Regions from separate parts of the Paenibacillus kribbensis genome, predicted to be linked through region 2. Evidence: riboswitches for the same ligand, from Rfam matches in the RefSeq annotation. Region 2 holds a riboswitch; each other region holds the start of a gene.

Region 1 (3,276 bases), 240 kb from region 2:
GTCGATGATAGTGTCTATGTGGCTAAGAATGCCAAGGTTCTTGACAGTGCAACCGTGACCGGGAATGTCCGCATTGAAGATTCTGCTGTGGTGCGCGGTGCCGCAAGAGTAAGCGGCTCAGCCAAGATTACAGACTATGCGCTGGTGCGTGGAAGCGCCCAGATCGGCGAATCCGCTACCCTAAGCGGGTATGCGATTGCGGACGGTTCTGCAAAAATAACAGGTCATGGTCATGTAGGGGATCAAGCCGTTGTTACTGAACAAGCAGAAGTTTCGGAATATGGACAGGTGGTCGAAAGCGCTTTAGTGAAGGGATATTATACTGTGAGCGGTCATGCCGTAGTTAAGGGGCTTTCGATTGGTCACGGCGGGGTCAGCAAGCGAGAACATGGAGGAGCCACCGGACAGGCCGTTACTTACGGCGATTTCTTCGATGATATGGGATATACCATAAGTGGCGGTTCCTTTGCAGGCTATGAAAGTTTGGAGGCCTCTGTGAAAAACTTCAGAGACGGTTATGCCCGATCAGACGGCAAGGGCGGCTATATGCGCTAAAATGGCCAATCCGCAGACTAGAGTTTAAACGCCGGATACCGGCATGAACAAAACGAAAAATATTTGATATAAAATGACCTCATCCTCCACTTGACACTTCACCGTGGAATATGAGGTCATTTTTGGCTTATTCCTATCCGAAAAGAACTCTTTTGGGACAGCCCCATTTTATACAAGCACAAGCGAATAAACGACACTCTTATTCAATTTTCGACACGATATGACTTTATTATTACCCTTCGGCAGTCAATCTCTCGTACTCATCCGCAGACAATAGCTTGCCCAGAGCTTCCTCCACATCGTTGCTGATCTCGACCTCGATCATCCAGCCTTTTTCATAGGGAGACTCGTTAACCAGCTCAGGCGTAGTTTCCAACGTTTCATTCACCCTTAATACGGTTCCCGTCACCGGAGAAAACAAATCGGATACCGTCTTCACCGATTCAATGGTACCAACCTCCGCTCCTTGTTCAATTGCTGCTCCCTCCTCAGGCAACTCCACAAAAACAATGTCACCCAGTTGGTGCTGTGCAAAATCTGTAATACCGATTCGAACCTTTCCATCCTCTATACGCTCAACCCATTCATGCTCCTCCGTATACCAAAGCTGCTGTTTCACTTCGCTCATCCTGCTTCCGCCTCACTTCCAAGGGAATGTAATTGCTTCTGCTCACCTATACTAGACAGGTTAAGATTATGACAACAAGAATACCTATGTCAATAATACTAACAAAAATACTTCATATCACTGTAAAAAGCGTTGTAAACCAAAATACGACAAGGTACAACAAACGCTTACATATCCTTATTTATGTATTAAATGTTTTTTAGATTGATTTTCATGACATTTTTATTGACATTTTGAATGAATTTGCGTATTAATGGGTTATAGCCAATGCTTGTGGAAATACCCCGACAACTGCAAACGCGGATGAACGCGGAGGGAGAGACTGCCAGGATTCGCATAGCTGTTACTGCTTGTGAGACAGAGGTACATGCGAATCGGATTATGTTGTTATCTGTATCCATCGGTAACATACAATATTCCCGAAGGTAGCGCCGAAGGAGTAAACCTGCACGGCAGGTGAATCTCTCAGGCAAAAGGACCTCTGCCGGACGCATCTCTGGAGAGCATTCGCCATGGAGCGGATCACCCAAGAGGAAACCTGGTGCACACCGGGGTAACTTTCAGGTATCAAGGACAGAGCTGAAAAAAGAGTATGGACCGCCGTCTATACGTTTTTTTCAGCCTGTCTTTTTTGTTTAGCCGATCACACCGGATAGGAGTGGAAAAATGACTAACTTGCGAAGAACACCGCTGTATTCTTCTTACGGGACGCTGCCCGGAGTCCGTTGCATTGACTTTGGAGGTTGGGAGCTCCCTGTGCAGTTTAGCGGCATTCAAAAGGAGCATGAGGCCGTCCGCCAACATGCGGGATTATTCGATGTATCGCATATGGGCGAGTTTTTGGTTGAAGGCAAAGAAGCCCAAGCTTTTCTGCAACAAGTAACGACGAACGATGTCAGCCAGTTGGAACCGGGTCAGGCCCAGTACTCGCTCTTGTGTTACCCCGATGGTGGTGTGGTGGATGACCTGCTTGTGTACTGCAAAGGACCGGAGCGCTACATGCTGGTTGTCAATGCCTCCAACATCGACAAGGATTGGGATTGGCTTATGCGCCACGCGCCTGCATCCGTTCATCTCGAAAATGTGTCGGATGCCATAGCATTGCTGGCGTTGCAAGGCCCGGAAGCAGCGCGTATTATGGCAGCCGTGACAGATACGGATATAACCAATCTGGCCTCCTTCCGATTCCGTGAGAACGTGCAGCTGTTCGGAGTGAAAGCACTCGTCTCCCGCACCGGATATACAGGTGAAGATGGTTTTGAAATGTATATACCTGCAGCGGAAGCAGCCGCTGTATGGGAAGGATTGCTTCGCGCAGGTGAGTCGTATGGTCTGATTCCCGCCGGGCTTGGTGCCCGGGATACGCTGCGCTTTGAGGCACGGCTGCCCTTGTACGGACAAGAGCTATCTGCCACGATTTCACCGCTTGAGGCTGGCTTGGGCTTTTTCGTTAAGCTGGGCAAGGGAGATTTTATCGGCAGAGAAGCGCTGCAGCGTCAGAAGGAGCAAGGTATTCCCCGCAAGCTGATCGGACTGGAATTGCTGGATCGCGGTATCCCGCGCGCCCATTACCCGGTATTCGCGGAAGGACAGCAAATCGGTGAGGTTACAACGGGAACCCAGTCGCCAACCTTAAAGCGCAATCTGGGTCTGGCCCTGGTGGACAGCCGTTTTAGCACGCTATCCACACCGCTGGAGGTCGAGATCCGTGGCAAACGCCTGCGCGCCGAGGTGGTAGCAGCGCCTTTTTATAAACGTTCACACTGATCCTAGACTCTTTTCATTTCTATAAAGCGAACAAGGAGATATGGACTTCTGGATTTTCCAGTTCACGATTATGTATTAGCCAATTTACGACTTTACATTTTGCTTTTTGAAAGGAGCCAGAACCTATGAAGCAGCATCGCTATCTGCCCATGACCGAACAGGACCAAACCGAAATGCTGCGTGTGGTCGGCGTATCGTCCATTGACGATTTATTTAGTGATATTCCAGCAGAAATCCGATATCAGGGCGAGCTGCCCATGTCCTCTCGACTGGACGAAAGAGCCTTAACCCGCCATCTGGCCGAGCTGGCAGGGCATAATGCCAAC
Region 2 (3,276 bases):
TGGATCGCTGCGCTTACACTGGCACCTGCAAGAATCCCCTTTTGCTTATTAGAATACAAGGAATCCATATAGGTTCGGGTTTCTGCAACTACGATGCCTGACAAGCCGAGCAGTGCAATCAGGTTGGGAAAGGCCATCATTGCGTTAAAGATATCTGCCAGCAGCCAGATGGCATCCAGCTTGATGAACGCGCCTCCGGCAACCAGTGCAATGAACAGATATCGGTATGGCTTAATCCACTTGACGCCAAGCAAATATTCAACACAGCGTTCCCCGTAGTAGTTCCAGCCGAGCATAGTCGTGAATGCGAACATAATCAGAATGATCGTGAGCAGCTCTGCCCCAAGCGGGAACGCGCTGGAAAATGCTTGCTGAGTCATCAGGCCCGCATCAGTAGGTCCGCTCCACACACCGCTTACCAACAGCGTCAGCCCGGTCATTAGACAAATAACCATCGTGTCAATAAACACACCTGTCATGGAAATCAGCCCTTGCTCCGCAGGCCATTTCGTTTTGGCGGCTGCGGCTGCAATTGGTGCGCTTCCCAGACCGGCCTCATTGGCAAAAATACCTCTGGCTACCCCGCTGCGCATCGCCAGCATAATGGTAGCCCCGGCAAAGCCGCCCGTCGCAGACGTAGTCGAAAACGCGGAGTGCAGCACAAGTGCGATTGCGGCGGGAAGCTGGTCCGCAAACCGAATCAGTACGATGATACAAATCAGTACGTATAAGCCTGTTTTAAAAGGAACGACCTTGGTCGATACCTTGGCAATGCTTTTGAGTCCTCCAATGGTAACCAGTGCTGTAAGGGTAGCAATAATCAACGCCGTTACAATCGGCGGAACGCCAAAGCTATTTTCGGTCGAAGACACAATGGCCTTGACCTGCGGGAACGTTCCAATGCCGAACAGCGCCACCAGCATGCCCGAGAAGGCAAACAGCATGGCCAGCGGTTTAAAGCGGCGTCCCAGACCATTTTCAATATAATACATCGGGCCACCGGAAAATTGTCCATTCCGATCCTTCACCCGGTATTTTACCGCCAGCACACCTTCCGCATATTTCGTAGCCATCCCGAAAAAGGCAGCCACGACCATCCAGAACAAGGCACCTGGCCCGCCCAGCTTAATCGCCGTCGCTACACCGACAATACTTCCTGTGCCAACTGTAGCCGCCAACGCCGTGCTCAGGGCCGCAAAGCTGCTTACATCTCCGCTGCCTTCATTTGGGGCCTTGCCAATCAGCTTGATCGCCAAAGGCAGGCGAAATACCTGCAGCATTTTTAAACGTATGGTCAGCCACAATCCCGTTCCCATCACGAGAATGATAAGCGGCGCTCCCCATATCCAACTGCTAATCGTTTCTAACACATGTACCAAATTCATTTCAACCCGCTCCTCAAGCATATTAAAAAACAAAAAAGAGTCAAATCAGCTGATTCGACTCCTGGAGAGGTTAAAGGCACGAAAAAATACAACCCTTTTGCGCAGGTTGCTGCCTCTACATAACTTATAAAAAAATAGGGCATCCCCTGTCACAGGTTATTCGCGTCTCTGTCCTTTTGCCTGAGAGTTTAAGCAGATGTTCTCTGCCGTGCACCTTCGGCGCCCAATTAAGGGTCTCTCCAGAGTTCTGTCCGTTTACGGTCCCGCTTGCTGTAATCAGCCAAGCACCTGAGAGTTTTGCCCCTTCGGTCGGAACCTTCGTTCCATCTCCCGCAAACATCAACCAGACATATGAAATTGTTTTTTATTATACAGAAAGCTTTCAGTTTATTACAAGTGAAAAATTTGTGAAGCCCTCTGAGATGCAGTCATCTGTCTGCACAAAAAAACGGGCACAGCAGAGTGCATCCTTACGATGTTCTCTGTCGTGTCCGTCGAAGACGATATGAAGTTACATAAAATTACAGCTCTTCACCATTCGTTGCAATTACATTTTTGTACCAGTTAAAGGAGTCTTTTTTGGAACGTTTGAGTGTTCCGTTACCGTCATCATCCAGGTCGACATAAATAAATCCGTAGCGCTTGGACATTTCAGAAGTAGACATACTTACAAGGTCGATAGGCCCCCAGCTCGTGTAACCGATCAGATCCACACCGTCGGCAATCGCTTCCTTCATTTGGGCAATATGCTGACGCAAGTAATCAATGCGATAGGTGTCATGTACAGAACCGTCTTCTTCCACCTTATCATACGCACCCAAGCCATTTTCCACGATGAACAGCGGCTTTTGATAGCGGTCATAAAACGTATTCAGCGTAACACGCAGGCCGATCGGATCGATTTGCCATCCCCAGTCGGAGGACTGCAGATACGGATTTTTCACGCCGCCAATCAGGTTGCCTGCTGCTTTCTCGCCTTCCGGGCCCGCAGATACGGTCAAAGTCATGTAGTAGCTGAAGGAGATAAAATCGACCGTGTTATTTTTCAAAATTTCCGCATCGCCGGGTTCTGTTTGCAGAACAATATTATTTTCTTCAAAATAACGGTTCATGTAGTTGGAATATTCCCCACGGGCATGTACGTCCGTAAAGAACAGGTTCATCTGATTTTCATGCTGGGCTTTCAGTATATCCTCCGGGTTACACGTATGTGGATAGCTTTCTATACGGGCTAGCATACAGCCGATTTGAGCGCCCGGGATGATCTCATGTCCCCGTTTGGTCGCCAGTGCGCTTGCTACAAATTGATGATGCAATGCTTGATATATCGCTTGCTGTTTGTTTTCTACACGGTCAATCACCACACCGCCGCCTGTGAACGGACTCATGGTCATTACATTGATTTCATTAAAGGTCAGCCAGTATTTTACTTTATCCTTATAGCGTGTAAATACCGTTTCGGCATAATTCACGTAATGCTGTATGACTTCGCGTCCCAGCCAGCCATTATATTTCTGAGTCAGACCTAGCGGTGTTTCATAATGTGACAATGTCACCAAGGGCTCAATACCATACTTGCGCAGCTCATCAAATACATTGTCGTAGAATTGCAATCCTGCTTCATTCGGCTCGGCATCATAACCATTCGGGAAAATCCGCGACCAGTGGATGGACATGCGAAATACCTTGAAGCCCATTTCTGCAAACAAGGCGATATCTTCTTTATAGTGGTGGTAGAAGTCCACCCCTTCACGCTTTGGAAAACGGGCATTTACTTTACCTGCCAGGATGTCTTCCAGACGTTCGGACGAAATCTCGATAGCATGATCGTTCTTGCGTTCTGCTTTGGGGACATAGGCAATCATATCTGCACTAGACAATCCCTTTCCAT
Region 3 (3,276 bases), 1.9 Mb from region 2:
CTCGGATGCCTTAAAGGCAACATTGGCTTCACCGATGATGAACACATCATATGGGCGAAGCTTGTCATACGTTATGGCCTGCTCTCCATAGGTAAAAGGAATGCTGCGATTCAATTGGTCCACCGTAAAGCCTGCCTTGCGCAGCCCGCCTGCAAAATCGGAGAAGGCGCCATCAATGACCCAATCCGCAGCTCCAGCTGTCTGTGCGTGCGTATTATCGAACAGCACCTTTTTGCCTTTTCCATCCGGCAATGTAGTACCCGGTTGACCCGGAGTGCCAGGATCAGGCTCGCCCGGTTCACCAGGGTTTCCCGGCTCGCTTCCGCTCACCAGTTCCACAGCGCTTGGGCTTTTCACTCCGCCAAAATTGTTGTAGGCGCCAAGCGTACCCGTCACGCGGATTTTGCTGCCGATCAGCTCAGGGTGGCCTGAAAGTCCAAATTGCCCTCTGTACGCTGATGTAAGCTGTACATCCAATAGATTAGACGTATTGCGTTCATTGGCTTGATCAGCAATCAATACGTTAAAATCATTCGCAAACGGGCTGGAAAAGTTAGCCGTTTTTGATCCGGTCGCGTGTCCAACGACGTAGCCCTCTACCGTCACCGTACCCCCGCTGCTTTGACGCTGGAGTGCTTCTCCCACCGTTAATGCTCCCTCGGCACTAACTTGACCGAATGAAACGAAAATTCCGATCAGCAGTGATACAATCGCTGCTAGATGCAGCATTCCTTTCAAGCGTGAACCTGTGAAGCGCAAGCCTTTTGCCATACGTTAATATCCCTCCTATTATCCATAAATGGTATTGTCCTCTATCAGATTAGCTATCAACCTTCTAATTCCTTCCTGTTTTCATCCATAATTATGTAAAATTTAATTTTTTCTACGGGGAATGCGTTAGTTTATGTGAAAATTATCCTCCGTGATTGACAGCGGACACGGCATATATTACTCTAAGAAATAGTTGTAGAACGGTATACGCGAATGAAGATGACGGGAGAGTCCGTCCAGGAAGCCTATAGCCTGGAGGCACCGAAGGAGCAAGACGCCAGCACCCGGCTGACGGATAATCTCTCAGGTCCATGTATCGTCATCTGACGCAACTCTGGAGAGAGCGCAAGCCACCCAAGGGGTAAGGCGGTAATGACACCGCACGAAACTCTCAGGTAACGAGGACAGAGATAAGGGAAACTTCCTTATCCTGTCCTTTTTTGTGCTCACATCGCGCGTCACCATTGGGAACCGTCATATACGCGCAAAGACGCGGCAATACCATATATTATGGTACAAAAACATACAGGGGGCCACACCATGCGTTTCAAAGATGTATTTTCCATTATCGGCCCGGCCATGACCGGACCTTCCAGCTCACATACCGCAGGCGCGGTGCGGCTCGCACGCGTTGCCCGGCACTGGCTCGGCGCACAGCCTGACCGTGCCCGCATGACACTGTACGGCTCTTTTGCCGATACGTACAAAGGACATGGCACAGATCTGGCGCTCATCGCAGGGCTGCTCAATTATGATACGGACGACAGCCGCATTCCCGATGCCGAGCAATGGGCAGAGCAAGCCGGAATGGCGGTGGAATTCGCCTTTAGCGGACTACCCGCTCCCCACCCTAACACAGTCCGCTTCGAGCTGTGGAAGGGCGGGGATCAGCGCACGCTGCTGGGCTCTTCCATCGGCGGTGGAAGCATCCATGTCCAACAGCTCAACGAATTCCGGGTCAATCTGACCGGAGAGCTGCCTACGCTGGTGCTTCTTCACTCGGATAAGCCCGGTACATTAGGCGCGGTGACTTCGGCGCTCGGCGCGGCTGATATTAACATTGCCTATATGCACGTGGATCGCAAAGGCCGGGATGGTGAAGCACTTACTGCCATCGAAATGGACAGTCCTGCTACGCCTGAATTAATCGCGAAGCTGCGGTCCTTACCACATATGTACGAGATTAAAATGATTCATTTGAAAAAAGGAGCTGAATCTGATGCGATTTACCCATTTGCATGAAATCAGTGCTTTATGTGCTGAGGAATCCACCACGATTGGCCGTCTGATGATTCAAGAGCAGGCACAGGAGACGAACACTCCTGAGGAAGAAATCTTCCGCCAAATGTCTGATTATTATCAAGTGATGAAGGAAGCCGTTCATCGCGGTCAGACGCAAGACACTGTATCCCGCAGCGGATTGACGGGCGGCGACGGCAAGCGTCTGGCCGAATATTTGCGGGCAGGCGAAACCTGCTCCGGCGATGCCTCAGCGCTCGCCATGGCGTATGCCCTGTCCGTATCGGAGGTTAATGCGTCTATGGGTCGCATTGTCGCCACGCCCACTGCTGGCTCATGCGGAGTCATCCCCGGTGTGTTTATCAGTGCACAGGAGCGATTCGGCTGGGATGATAAGCATATGGTGCACGGCCTGTTCGCCGCTGGAGCCATCGGCTACGTGATCGCCAACAACTCCTTCATTTCCGGCGCGGAGGGAGGCTGCCAGGCTGAGATTGGCTCAGCCATCGGAATGGCCGCCGGCGCTATGGTCGAGCTGCGCGGCGGCACGCCTGAACAGGCCCTTCACGCCGTAGGTCTCGCACTTAAGAACACGCTCGGCCTGATTTGCGACCCCGTCGCCGGACTCGTGGAGATTCCGTGCATCGTGCGCAACGGGCTGGGAGCTGTCACCGCGCTTGCCGCAGCGGACATGGCCTTGGCAGGGGTGCGCAGCGCCATCCCGTCTGACGAAGTCATTGACGTGATGCTTGAGGTCGGCAGCGCCATGCCTTCAAAGCACCGTGAGACCGCCAAAGGCGGCTTGGCCCAGACGCCAACCGGCAAGCGTTTGACCGAGTCGCTTACACGCAACGCATCGACCAAGAAGAACAAGTCGTAGTTTTCAAGGTAAAATGATTGCTCGACACTTCCATTTTACCAAAGCAAAGGGGCGTCCCACAGCCATTTTCATGGCTTTTGGGACACCCCTTTGTTCTTACTGAACGGTCACCTGTACCTTCGTCATTTTGCCTGCATATTTGACCGTGATCACGGCCTTCCCCTTGCCCTGTGCCTTAATATTGCCGTCTTTGACGGTGGCGACAATAATTCTGGACGAGGACCAGACAGCCGGTTTGGAGACATCCTTTTCCGACTCATCCTTGTACGTGGCTGTAGCTGTCACTTTAGCTAGCTGCCCAGCCTTCAAATTCAAGGCGACTTCGTCCGTTTGCAAATATTTAAGTGTATCTACATCCACAGGTACGCTGATCACCTTTCCGCCGA

What was found. A riboswitch is a leader RNA that binds a small molecule or an ion and turns the genes downstream of it on or off. The one in region 2 is predicted to bind glycine.
Region 1: another riboswitch for glycine. It lies ahead of gcvT (glycine cleavage system aminomethyltransferase GcvT); the one in region 2 lies ahead of B4V02_RS05765 (alanine/glycine:cation symporter family protein).
Region 3: another riboswitch for glycine. It lies ahead of sdaAB (L-serine ammonia-lyase, iron-sulfur-dependent subunit beta); the one in region 2 lies ahead of B4V02_RS05765 (alanine/glycine:cation symporter family protein).

The regions. Positions count from the first base shown of each region.
Region 1 covers NZ_CP020028.1:1,489,487-1,492,762, reverse strand. Annotated here, with positions in the region: gene B4V02_RS06700 (DUF6055 domain-containing protein) at 1-555, shown strand, start outside; gene gcvH (glycine cleavage system protein GcvH) at 788-1,183, opposite strand; glycine riboswitch at 1,487-1,674, shown strand; glycine riboswitch at 1,675-1,770, shown strand; gene gcvT (glycine cleavage system aminomethyltransferase GcvT) at 1,850-2,950, shown strand; gene gcvPA (aminomethyl-transferring glycine dehydrogenase subunit GcvPA) at 3,076-3,276, shown strand, end outside.
Region 2 covers NZ_CP020028.1:1,250,780-1,254,055, reverse strand. Annotated here, with positions in the region: gene B4V02_RS05765 (alanine/glycine:cation symporter family protein) at 1-1,385, opposite strand, end outside; glycine riboswitch at 1,544-1,638, opposite strand; gene B4V02_RS05760 (glycoside hydrolase family 1 protein) at 1,907-3,276, opposite strand, start outside.
Region 3 covers NZ_CP020028.1:5,173,612-5,176,887, forward strand. Annotated here, with positions in the region: gene B4V02_RS26855 (DUF6359 domain-containing protein) at 1-771, opposite strand, end outside; glycine riboswitch at 985-1,100, shown strand; gene sdaAB (L-serine ammonia-lyase, iron-sulfur-dependent subunit beta) at 1,312-2,013, shown strand; gene sdaAA (L-serine ammonia-lyase, iron-sulfur-dependent, subunit alpha) at 1,991-2,890, shown strand; gene B4V02_RS23050 (Ig-like domain-containing protein) at 2,987-3,276, opposite strand, start outside.